One region of the Peribacillus sp. NPDC006672 genome, then DNA from elsewhere that is predicted to be linked to it. Evidence: riboswitches for the same ligand, from Rfam matches in the RefSeq annotation. Region 1 holds a riboswitch; the other holds the start of a gene.
The links. A riboswitch is a leader RNA that binds a small molecule or an ion and turns the genes downstream of it on or off. The one in region 1 is predicted to bind cyclic di-GMP.

Region 1 (5,871 bases):
TATTGTGTCGGATGAGGAAAAAGAAAAGGTTCAATCCGAATTAAAAGAACAATTATCCATCAAATAAGAAAAAATGAAAAAGCTGTCCGGGCCTGCATCCCGACGGCTTTTTCATTTTCCCCGTCCAATAATCTGACAAAAAACGAACACCAATTGTAGAGATTTGTTGGAATTTTTGTTGTTTATTGGGCATGGAAAAACGGTATAATCTAGTAGGAGCTGATAATTACATCTTCCCCTTGCCCCTATCATTACTTGACACTATTATTCTTTGGACCCGGAATTCCATCAACCATCATTCACCAACCATAATAAATAATCCTAAACAAAAGGAGTCGATTTAAATGAAAATCAAAGCAGGCAGCTGGGCTATGCTGAGCACACAGGACAAAATGTTTATTCTGAAAGCCATCAGTGATCGCTCAAGAATGAAATATGTTTCATGATAAGTAGATCTATTGGAATCATTACAAGAGAGCATCGCCTCTCCCTTTTCACTAAAACGAACTTGAGCCTGAAAAAGGAGAGGAATCTATTCAAACTGATAATCCCATAACAAACGCCATTCGCCTTTTTCTTTTACGACATAGCATTCCTGTTCCAATTTAAACACCCCAAAGCGAGAATTGAAGACCTGTGTAACTGGAATTTTAAAGGCCGTTTTATGCACCCTTCCACCCTTATCCAGACTCCAGTTCTTCACTTTCTTAATTCGGCCTATATCATACTGAAAGGTCTCCACATCCATATGCTGTAAAAACACATGGGAGCGATTTTGTACATAATCTGCCCGATTCGGAAACCGCAGCTTCATTTCAGAACTTAACAAATCCCAGGACTTCCCGAACTCCGCTTCACTTTCATACTCATAAAAATCTTCCACAACGCTTTTTGAACCGCTCGGCCAAAGAAAAATGATACAAACCCCTGCTGCTAAAGCCAGGAGAATAATCGCCAATGCTCCCAGTTGAACCTTATTTTGTCTCCTCACTCATCAATCACCCTCACAGGTTATCATTTATTTATATATATAAGGGATAACGATAAAAAAGAAGCATGTTGTTGTAATCCCTTTATGCGGTCGAAATCCCTCTAACTTCGGCATGTTACTTTCGCTCATGTGGATTCATTCCAAATGGGCCTTTCTTTAGAAAATTGCAATGGCAGAATAAATGAGTAATAAACACATTATCGTATTTTGCAAATATCTTCTTAAATGCAGAACCAAATAAAGCCCAGAATAATAATGCTGTGCAGCCTATCAGGATTGTTAAAGACATATAAAAGAGCGTAGCTACATTTGAATTATTCTAAGGAAGAATGAAAAGTTGACATTGCCGTCAAGAGACGGCAATTTTCAACTCTCCACTTACTTTGTTATGACTTTTCATCTGGGATATTCGATTATACGTAAATAACAATTCATCAGCCAATAGAATAAAAAGATTTTCATCCTAAAAAACACGAAAAGCAGTGCGATTTCACTTGCGAAATCCACTGCTTTTATACTTGTTTTTATTCATTTTTTCCTGTGCGGGCACTCCAAAAGAAAAGCATATTGTTAGAAGTTTATGTGAAATGATTTCTTCAGATTCTAGGACTTCTCCATCGATAAAAGATAAGAAAAAAGAAAATTCCCAGCAAACCGCCAAACGTGTCCAGCATGACATCCTGCCACAAGGGAGTTCGTCCACCCGTTAGTTTTTGATGCAGCTCGTCCGCACTCGCATAAAAAAGGACGCATAAAAAAGCGCCTGAAAACGAAAGAACAGGATTCTTCACAAAACGGCGCCAAACACCATATGTCAATAATCCAAACACAAAAAAGATAAAAAGATGGGCACCCTTCCGAAGGAAAAACTCCAGAAAACCGTTCACTCCAGCTGTTTGGACACTTACTTCAACACCACCATACATGAATGAAATGCCGCTTAATCTATCATACCAATACGGCGTATTGAACTGTGCTAATAAAGGGGAAATGCTTTGCTCCTCATACGTTTGCGAGGAAAAAAAGAAGATGACCATCGCCCATAAAACGAGCAAACCCGGGACGAAATATCTACGGATCATATACTATCAGGTTCTTCCATGATCCCGCTTAATTTCTCCTTAATCTCCTCCACAAGTTCATTTACAGTAACATCCTGCCCAGACTCTCCTTTGGCAAAAGTGTCTTTTAAAACATCAAAAAAATCCATTTGAATTTTCCACTCCAATATAATTGAGCCACCATTTCATACTGTTGTCCTAATCCTTTTTTTCAAAAATAAGGAATATAGCTCTTTTATTTGATAATCACATATAAATTGGTGATTGGCAAGCGGAATGAATCTACAAAAGGGTAAAATCTGAATTTTTAAAGAAATATTAAAAGATATGATCACAAAAAGTTCATAACTGACGGAATATCAAAATCATCAGTTGAATATATGTAGTTCATTTGGTGTAAAAGCCAAATGAAAAAGAAACAAAAAGGACCGATTCCTCAGCCCATTCGACACCCTCTATCATGATTGCCCCATTAAATAAGTCATCAATGAAATCAATACTAAAGTAATGGTAATATAAGTCCCAATAAAAATCTTCTTGCTTCTTTGTTTCTTTTCATAAACTTCCTCGAACGTAATGAATTTGTTTTTTGTCATCAAATAATCTCCTTTTATTTTGATGGCAGCTATCTGACATCGCCTGCCGCGAAGTCCCTTTGCTTGATCTTTATAGTTATATCGGCACATACCCGAAAACATTTAGGTATTATTCACTATTTTTTTGTAGGTTATTTTTCGTAAAACTATAGAAGGTTAGGTGAACTTAAAATTCCTATTTATCCCTTAGAGGATCCACAAAAAAAGAAGACTGTATATCAGCCTTCCCTAAAGTAAATATTGCTAATCCCATGATTTACTGTTTTACTCTAGATTTATTTGTTACGATGAAGTCACGCACATCTTCAATGGATAATCCTGAGTTTTTCGCCTCCAACATTAAATAAACCCATTCTTCTAATTCATTGTTTGCTTTCATGAAAATTCCCGCCTAATTTGTGGTAACACAGCCGTCTTAGCATAGCCTTAGACCTGTAATTTTGCGTCCCTACTTTTCAATAGGTTTGCTTTTCTCAAGAATATTTAACATTTAATTTTCCCATTTAGTTTCATGGCGTGCAATTCTACTTTTTTAAGAAGTCGACACCCCATTATATTTTTTCTAAGCCTTTAATACTATATTCATGTTAATTATACTTTAAAACTAAAGTATTAATCATTAATAATTTTCGTTAATTTCTGCCATCATTCTACAAAATCCTTCAAAGAAATTGTCTTAAAACTAGGTATATTGGGAAATTCCGATCAATCATAAACAAGCTGAACTGCCATTAAAAAAATGCATTAATTTAACTTTCTTCGACGTTTATTAAAAACTTTCATAAAAATACTTCCTTCATCTGTTTTAAAAAACTTAACTCCAACTAATTTTAAAGGTGTCCATATTTCTCTCATTTGGTATAAAGGCATTAAAATTCATCCTTTCTATAACTCATTAATTGAGCTTTTGCTTTTAATAAATGATAGGTATATATATTTAAAAGTAGAATTTATTATTTTACATTTTTCATTACTTTAATCCTTCAAACTTCCAACCTTTAACGAACACATTGTTCTTTATAACGAATATTCAGATTGAACTTACCATCTTTACATTATTATGTCAATCAGCATTATTGGTTCTATTTGATTATCTAATTTGTATCCCTCTTAGGACGAATTAGCATCAGCAGCTTGAATGTTTCCTCTTTAATCCATAACTGCTGGATGATCCGCAAAATCCATCCCTTAAGTGAATTAAGGGTGATAGGAACAGTGTTTATCCTCCTGGACAAAAGTCCGAAATCCCTTTTTCATAATCTGAAACTTCGATTTAACTTAACCATGATGTGTTCCTTCTTTCAAATACTCTCCTTAATTATTAAATACTAATAGTACGCCCATTAAACATTTAATAATTGAAAGTTAGGATAATATGGTTTAACTTTTACTTTTTTTGTCTAATTTTGTCTGTTTTATAGAACTATATATACTTTATTAAGAACAAATGCTATATTATAAAAAAAATGGTTGGAGGAGGATATGACTAGTAGATATGAGGAATTCGACTCATTAAGGGGTTTAGCAGCTCTCATTGTGTTAATCGGGCATTATTTGATGGTTTACCCTGCCTATGCAAATTATAAATACGACTCAAACAGTCCCTATATGATTTATTTGTTCAAGGAAACTCCTCTACGCCTTTTTTTCAGTAGTGGAAATGAATCTGTCATTCTATTTTTTGTATTGAGTGGTTTTGTTTTGTATTTATCAGTTACTAGTGCTAAATTCCGCTATTCTACATATCTAATAAAACGAGTGTTTCGAATTTATATACCATATCTAGTGGCAATAAGCTTGGCTATATTGGCGAAAAGACTTTTAAGCCATATTGATTTACCCTTTATCACTGACTGGTTTAGTAAATCTTGGACAGCTCTTGACACTCCTTCCTTATTAATAGAACATCTTTTGTTTATTGGTCAGTTCAATACAGACGCCTATAACAATGTAATATGGTCACTTGTCCACGAAATGAGAATTTCAATTGTATTCCCTGTACTGGTACTTTTATTTATACGAAGAAAGCTCAAATATTCATTATTATGGCTTTTTGTTTTAATTTTTTCTTCGACTGTGTGTTTATATTTATTTGGTTCTAGTGTGGATATAACCAGCATTATTCTAAGTTTCCATTATAGTACTCTTTTTTTAATGGGAGCTATGTTAGCAAAATATCGGCATACACTCTTTGCCTATACCTTTAAAATGAAAAAAACTGTAAAAACCTCATTGCTGATGTGGGCGATTATCTGTTTTATGTACGAAGGTATTATTGGCGAAGTGGATTTTTTAAACAATTATATTTTCAGGGACTATGTGGTCTCGTGCGGTGTTTGCATCTTTATCACCATGAGCGTATCTTCGCAAACAGTTTCAACTCTCTTAAGGTCTAGAATGCTAACTTTTCTAGGGAAAATTTCATATAGCTTATATTTGTATCATCTCATATCCTTATTCTCATTCATGTACCTATTCTATAACAAGCTGCCTACCGGTTTAATATTGGTTTTTTCATTTTTCTTTTCTTTTTTACTCTCTTCAGTAGCCTATCTATTCGTGGAAAAACCATGCATGAGCCTCGGATCGTATTTCACGAGAAACAAACAAGGAACAGAAATATCCAATGTTCCAATAGTACTAAAGCGCAAAATAGGATAATTGCTCACATTCTATTACTGCCGTATTGCAAAATATAATTATTCTCTTCAAGTTTTAAACGTATTCTTACTTATCTCTAAAAAAGTGGTGAAATCGATGAATGAAAAAGTGAAAATAAAAGACTTTATACGAATCTTAAAAAAGCGAATATTTATCATAATACTTTCTGCATTTTGCATTACTGGTTTCATTATTTTTTCGTCCATGTACCTTATGAAGCCAACTTATCAGTACTCAACTCAAGTCCTGGCAGGATCTTTGAGCATGGACGAAAAGGACGCTTCGATGAATAAAGTTCAAGAGAATAGACAACTGGCTCTTTCCTATATGGACATCATTAAAAGTCCTCAAATCATGATAGGGGTTAAAGAGGAATTGCATCTTAAGACTTCAAGTTATGACTTACTTAAGCAAGTTTCCATTACCAATAGAGATAATTCACAAATTATTACGATTACCGTCAAGGATTCGAATCCTGATTCCGCTAAAGATATCGCCCAGACTGTCGCAAGGCATTCCATCTCTACATTTAAAGACATTACCAACGTTAAACAGCTTAGCA
Region 2 (5,871 bases), on a different contig from region 1:
TGAAGGCTTTAGAAACCCGTTATTATAATCAATTCACAGCGATGGAGAAAGCGATTTCGAAAGCAAATAGTCAAAGCAGCAGCCTAGCTCAGTATTTCAGCTAAGCAATTTTAGAAAGGAAGTTTGAATGATGGCAAACAATAATCCCTACCAATCTTATCAACAAAATTCGGTGAATACTGCCTCTCCAGGTGACCTTACGTTAATGCTTTATAATGGATGCCTTAAGTTTATAACACTGGGCAAAAAAGCAATTGCGGAAAAAAACTTTCAAGAAAAAAACACGAATTTAATTAAAGCGCAAAAAATCATTCAGGAGCTGATGGTCACTTTAAAAATGGATCTGGCTATATCCAAGGAATTAATGTCCCTTTATGATTATTTGAATCGACGCTTGATTGAAGCCAACATTAAAAGTGATCTGGATATTTTAGAAGAGGTTGAAGGGTTTGTCATGGAATTTCGCGATACATGGAAGGAAGCTATTCAGTTGAACCGCCAGAAGCAATTTGCTAATAGTGGTCAAGTATAATGGGAGCTATTCAAAATTTTTATGAGGCAACGAACCAATTGCTTTCGACGTTGGAAAATGATCAGGATCGGGACCGGAAAATTGAAAAAGTAGAGGCTTTACTTGAGGAGCGGGAGAAGTCGATGGCAGGGATTCAACCGCCTTTTTCTGATTCTGAACAGGAATTAGGGAAGAAGTTAATCGAACTCAATGAAAAAGTTTCACAACTTCTCGAAGAACAAAAAGTAGAAATCCAACGCGATATCAAACAGCTCAGTGTTAAAAAAGAATCATCTAATAAATACACGAACCCGTATGAAAGTCTATCAATCGATGGCATGTTCTACGATAAAAGAAATTAATTACCCAGCCGTTTGGATTCCAAACGGTTTTTATGTTAAATATTTTTAAAATTTCTGTAAATAATTCGCGCTTAATTTTTTCTTTATGGCTAGGCATTTGTTATAATGAAGCTAGGGCAGACATCAACCCTTTCCAAAACCTTCCGACAATTGTTTCATAATTTCGACATATTTCATGATGTGTTTCTAAAGGGAACCGGAGGGGTATTGTAGAATCTAACTGTATAGTCTTAATTTAAGGAGGACTCACTTTATGAATTACAACGTACGCGGTGAAAACATTGAGGTAACTCCAGCAATTCGAGAATACGTCGAAAAGAAAATTGGCAAGTTAGAACGATATTTTAACAATACACCAGATGCAAATGTGTTAGTGAATTTGAAAGTGAACAATAATACATCCAAGGTCGAAGTGACGATTCCTATGCAGAATTTGGTTCTTCGCGCTGAAGAGGAAAATGCGGATATGTATGCTGCCATTGACTTGATCAATGATAAGCTTGAACGCCAAATTCGTAAACATAAAACAAAGGTCAATCGTAAGTTCCGGAACAACTTATCTACGACTCCCGAGGCATTCGCCTTCAATACGGAAGTTGACGAAGTGATGGATGAATTCGAAGATGATACTGATATTGAAGTGGTCCGCAATAAGCGCTTTGATTTGAAGCCGATGGACAGTGAAGAAGCCATTTTACAAATGAATATGCTTGGTCACAGTTTCTTCGTATATACGAATGCGGATACTAACACAACGAACGTGGTGTACCGACGTAAAGATGGACGCTACGGATTAATTGAACCTAGTTAATGATGAATCTGAAATCAAAAGCACAGCCCAGTCTCTGGGTTGTGCTTTTTTAGCATTTTGGTAGTTTACCATTACATTCATAGCCGACGAGTGCTGTTGATTATTTTATTACTATTTTACTAAGTTTAGATGGAAATGAATCAAAAGGTATAAAAAATGACCGTATCATTTGCCTTTCGAAATTCATTTTAACGAACGGTTTTTGTTCTTTAATGAGATAAATAGTTAGTTTTACCTATTCAAACACCTCTATCTTTTGTACTATACTCAAATTGTCAGTTCTTTAAAAAGAACAATTAGTTTTTTATAAAAAACAATTTGATCAAGGTGCAGAGGGAGTGTTTTTTTTTGTATCGAAAGAATTGCCATAAATGCTATAGGGCTTCCTTTAGCAGTGCAGAATATGGAAAGTGGCTTTGCCCGATCTGCGGTGAGGACTTAACTGTGCAAAAAGCCTTGGATGCACTTAAAGTGGAGAGAATTAATAGGTCCCATCGAATGGTTAATGAATGCAGTTATCCTCGTTTTATAAAAAACGAATAGAATAGGACTTTGATAATGATTGAATTGAATGTTGCATTTTCCCAATATTGTAATATTTTGTCGGATAAAAGGTTTGCATTTAGATAGATTACCGACATAAAATAGCAATATATGGAGTGTATATCCGTTATAATATGATTAAAAGAATGTATTTGGTAAGAGGTACCACGACAAAGGCAAACTTATTGAAAGATGAGGGCGCAAAGGCACAGGTCTAAGGTTTAGCGACTACGATGGCTGGTCTGCCTGAAATACAAAGGGTATTTTAGGAGGTAGAAGAGGTGGCTAATGTGGAAATAGATCAAGAATGGGTAAAGTTGATTTTAGAAGCAAGGAGCTTGGGTTTCAAAAAAGAGGAAATTAGTGCTTTATTTGAACGGGAAAGCCTTGAGGTTACATTAGAGGAGAACGAAGAAAGCTAAGTACTGAAAAGCATCGAAAACATCCCTATAAACAGTGGTTCAATTCATTAGCTGTTTATAGGGTTTTATTCTTCCATGAGATTCTAGCAAATCTAGTTCATTCAAGCTGTATTCTTCAGGATTATGTAGGTAGACTATTAAACTACTATTCTTCTTTACCTTTTCTCCATTTATTAAACTCGATGAATTCCCTGAATTGTTGTTTTGATACACCAGAATTCATAGCCTCCTCAACGATTTTCATCCAATCAGTGTCCAAGTTTTCCTTATTTGGTGCATCGTAAAGAAGGGCATCAACAGGAATGTTAAGCACGGCGGAGATTTTTTCAAGAAATTGAATAGAAGGATTCGTTTGTAAGTTTCGCTCGAGCGAACTTAAGTAAGACTTTGCCACCCCCGCTTTATCGGCGAGTTCAGTCATGGACATTTTCTTTTCTTCCCGCAGTTTTTTTACACGTTCACCAATCATCAATACCACCTCGAAACATGTTCTATTTATCTTCTGCTTATAAGTTTGAGTAGCCCACATTAAATCATTCAAAACAAGGAGCCTTTAAGGCTGGATTACCTTGACAGGTTATCGCTAGAGAAGGACACAGATCTAGTGATGGAAGGTTATGGATAATTCTCATTTGCATTGGAATAGTGGGGAGTTTGCAATATATTTTTTATACTTCCTTTTATTTTAACAGTTTTACTCTTCATTTATCCATTGTTTTTCGCAAGAATTGAATTCAGGTCAATGGCCAGGAAGTGACATGAAGTTGTACCTCTAGGATAGAAGTGGTAAAATTAAGCGTGGATTGTAATAATAGAAGGTGTGTTTCTTCTTACTTATATGAATTTTGTTATTGAACGATCATTACCATAATAGAGGAGCGTTATTGAATGCTTAATATATTAAATAGAGTTTTTGATCCGAATAAGCGGGAAATAAAGCGTTTGGAAAAAATCGCTGATCAGGTCGAAGCGCTGGCTGATAAGACGGCTGCGTTATCGGATGAACAGCTGCGTGCCAAAACAGGTGAGTTTAAAGAGCGTTATCAAAATGGGGAAACAGTGGATGATTTGCTAGTTGAGGCTTTTGCGGTTGCGCGTGAAGGGGCAAAGCGTGCTCTAGGCCTATATCCTTACCGTGTTCAAATCATGGGTGGGGCATCGCTTCATGATGGAAATATCTCCGAGATGAAAACAGGGGAAGGTAAAACATTAACCTCCACCATGCCGGTTTATTTAAACGCGCTTACTGGTAAAGGTGTACATGTCGTTACTGTCAACGAATATCTGGCCCACCGTGATGCTACTGAGATGGGTGTATTGTATGATTTTCTTGGCTTGACCGTCGGATTGAATTTGAACAGTCATTCTAAAGAAGAAAAACAAGAGGCGTACAATGCTGACATTACGTATAGCACGAATAATGAGCTAGGTTTTGATTACCTGCGTGACAATATGGTGTTATATAAAGAACAAATGGTACAGCGCCCACTGCACTTTGCTGTCATTGATGAAGTCGATTCGATTTTGATAGATGAGGCGAGAACGCCTTTGATCATTTCCGGTTCCGCACAAAAATCGGCCCAGCTTTATATTCAAGCCAATGCGTTTGTGAGAACGTTACAAAAAGATACGGACTACACGTATGATGAAAAGACAAAAGGCGTTCAGCTGACCGAAGATGGGATGAACAGAGCTGAAAGAGCGTTTAACATCGATAATTTATTCGATATTAGTCACGTTACTTTGAATCATCATATTAATCAGGCGTTGAAGGCGCATGTTTCCATGCATTTGGATGTGGATTATGTGGTCCAAGAAGGCGAGATTGTCATCGTTGACCAATTCACTGGCCGTTTGATGAAGGGCCGCCGTTACAGTGAAGGTCTCCACCAGGCGATTGAAGCGAAAGAAGGCCTTGAGATTCAAAATGAAAGCATGACTCTTGCGACGATTACGTTCCAGAACTATTTCAGGATGTACGAAAAACTTTCCGGTATGACTGGTACAGCCAAAACGGAAGAAGAGGAATTCCGCAATATCTATAATATGAATGTCATTGCGATCCCGACAAACAGGAATATCGTTAGGGATGACCGGGCAGATCTTATATACGCGTCAACTGATGGGAAATTCAAGGCTGTTGTGGAAGACATCGCCGAGCGTTATACAAAGGGTCAGCCTGTGCTTGTCGGTACGGTTGCCATCGAAACATCTGAAGTCATTTCTGCCTATTTATCTAAAAAAGGGATCCCTCACGATGTTTTGAATGCAAAGAACCATGAACGTGAAGCGGAAATCATTGCGAATGCAGGTAATCAAGGCTCAGTCACGATCGCTACCAACATGGCAGGCCGTGGTACGGATATCAAGCTTGGTGAAGGGGTCAAGGAGCTTGGTGGACTTGCTGTCATCGGTACGGAGCGCCATGAAAGCAGGCGTATAGATAACCAGTTGCGTGGTCGTTCCGGCCGTCAAGGAGACCCCGGGGTCACTCAATTCTATTTATCAATGGAAGATGAATTGATGCGCCGCTTCGGTTCGGATAACATGAAAAGCATGATGGCACGCCTTGGTATGGATGATTCCCAGCCAATTCAAAGTAAAATGGTGACCAGGGCCGTTGAATCCGCACAGAAACGGGTCGAAGGCAATAACTTCGACTCACGTAAGCAGTTACTGCAATATGATGATGTTCTCCGTCAACAACGGGAAATTATTTATAAGCAGCGTTTCGATGTAATGGAAAGTGAGAACCTACGAGAAATCGTCGAAAAGATGATTACGGCATCCATCCAACGCAATGTTGCCGTATTTGCACCAATGGGCGATGAGGAAGGCTGGAATTTACAAGGTCTAGTCGATTACCTGAATGGTAACCTATTCAATGAAGGCTCAATCACTGTAGATGATTTAAACGGAAAAGATGAATCGGAATTGGTTGAATTCATTTTAGGAAAATTGAAGGAAAACTATGACCAAAAAGAAGAAGAGTTATCTGAAGAACAAATGCGTGAATTCGAAAAAGTAATCGTTCTTCGTGCAGTCGATAGCAAGTGGATGGACCATATTGATGCAATGGAGCAGTTGCGCCAAGGTATCCACCTTCGTGCTTATGGTCAAATTGATCCACTTCGCGAATATCAATCAGAAGGTTTCGCAATGTTTGAAGCCATGATTGCTTCTATGGAAGATGAAGTCGCTAAATATATCATGAAGGCTGAA

Region 2: it holds a riboswitch for cyclic di-GMP, as region 1 does, so the genes downstream of both, sinI (DNA-binding anti-repressor SinI) here and ACQKKK_RS02000 (anti-repressor SinI family protein) in region 1, are expected to answer to the same signal.

What each region holds. Positions count from the first base shown of each region.
Region 1 covers NZ_JBNNOR010000001.1:404,453-410,323, reverse strand. The annotation lists gene ACQKKK_RS02025 (LytR family transcriptional regulator) at 1-67, shown strand, start outside; gene ACQKKK_RS02020 (hypothetical protein) at 533-991, opposite strand; gene ACQKKK_RS02015 (VanZ family protein) at 1,588-2,073, opposite strand; gene ACQKKK_RS02010 (hypothetical protein) at 2,070-2,219, opposite strand; gene ACQKKK_RS02005 (hypothetical protein) at 2,511-2,648, opposite strand; gene ACQKKK_RS02000 (anti-repressor SinI family protein) at 2,905-3,027, opposite strand; cyclic di-GMP riboswitch class I at 3,046-3,127, opposite strand; gene ACQKKK_RS01995 (acyltransferase family protein) at 4,131-5,309, shown strand; gene ACQKKK_RS01990 (YveK family protein) at 5,406-5,871, shown strand, end outside.
Region 2 covers NZ_JBNNOR010000003.1:205,147-211,017, forward strand. The annotation lists gene ACQKKK_RS06875 (flagellar hook-associated protein 2) at 1-104, shown strand, start outside; gene fliS (flagellar export chaperone FliS) at 131-532, shown strand; gene ACQKKK_RS06885 (flagellar protein FliT) at 532-873, shown strand; gene hpf (ribosome hibernation-promoting factor, HPF/YfiA family) at 1,127-1,684, shown strand; cyclic di-GMP riboswitch class I at 2,393-2,477, shown strand; gene sinI (DNA-binding anti-repressor SinI) at 2,509-2,649, shown strand; gene ACQKKK_RS06900 (helix-turn-helix domain-containing protein) at 2,795-3,118, opposite strand; gene secA (preprotein translocase subunit SecA) at 3,538-5,871, shown strand, end outside.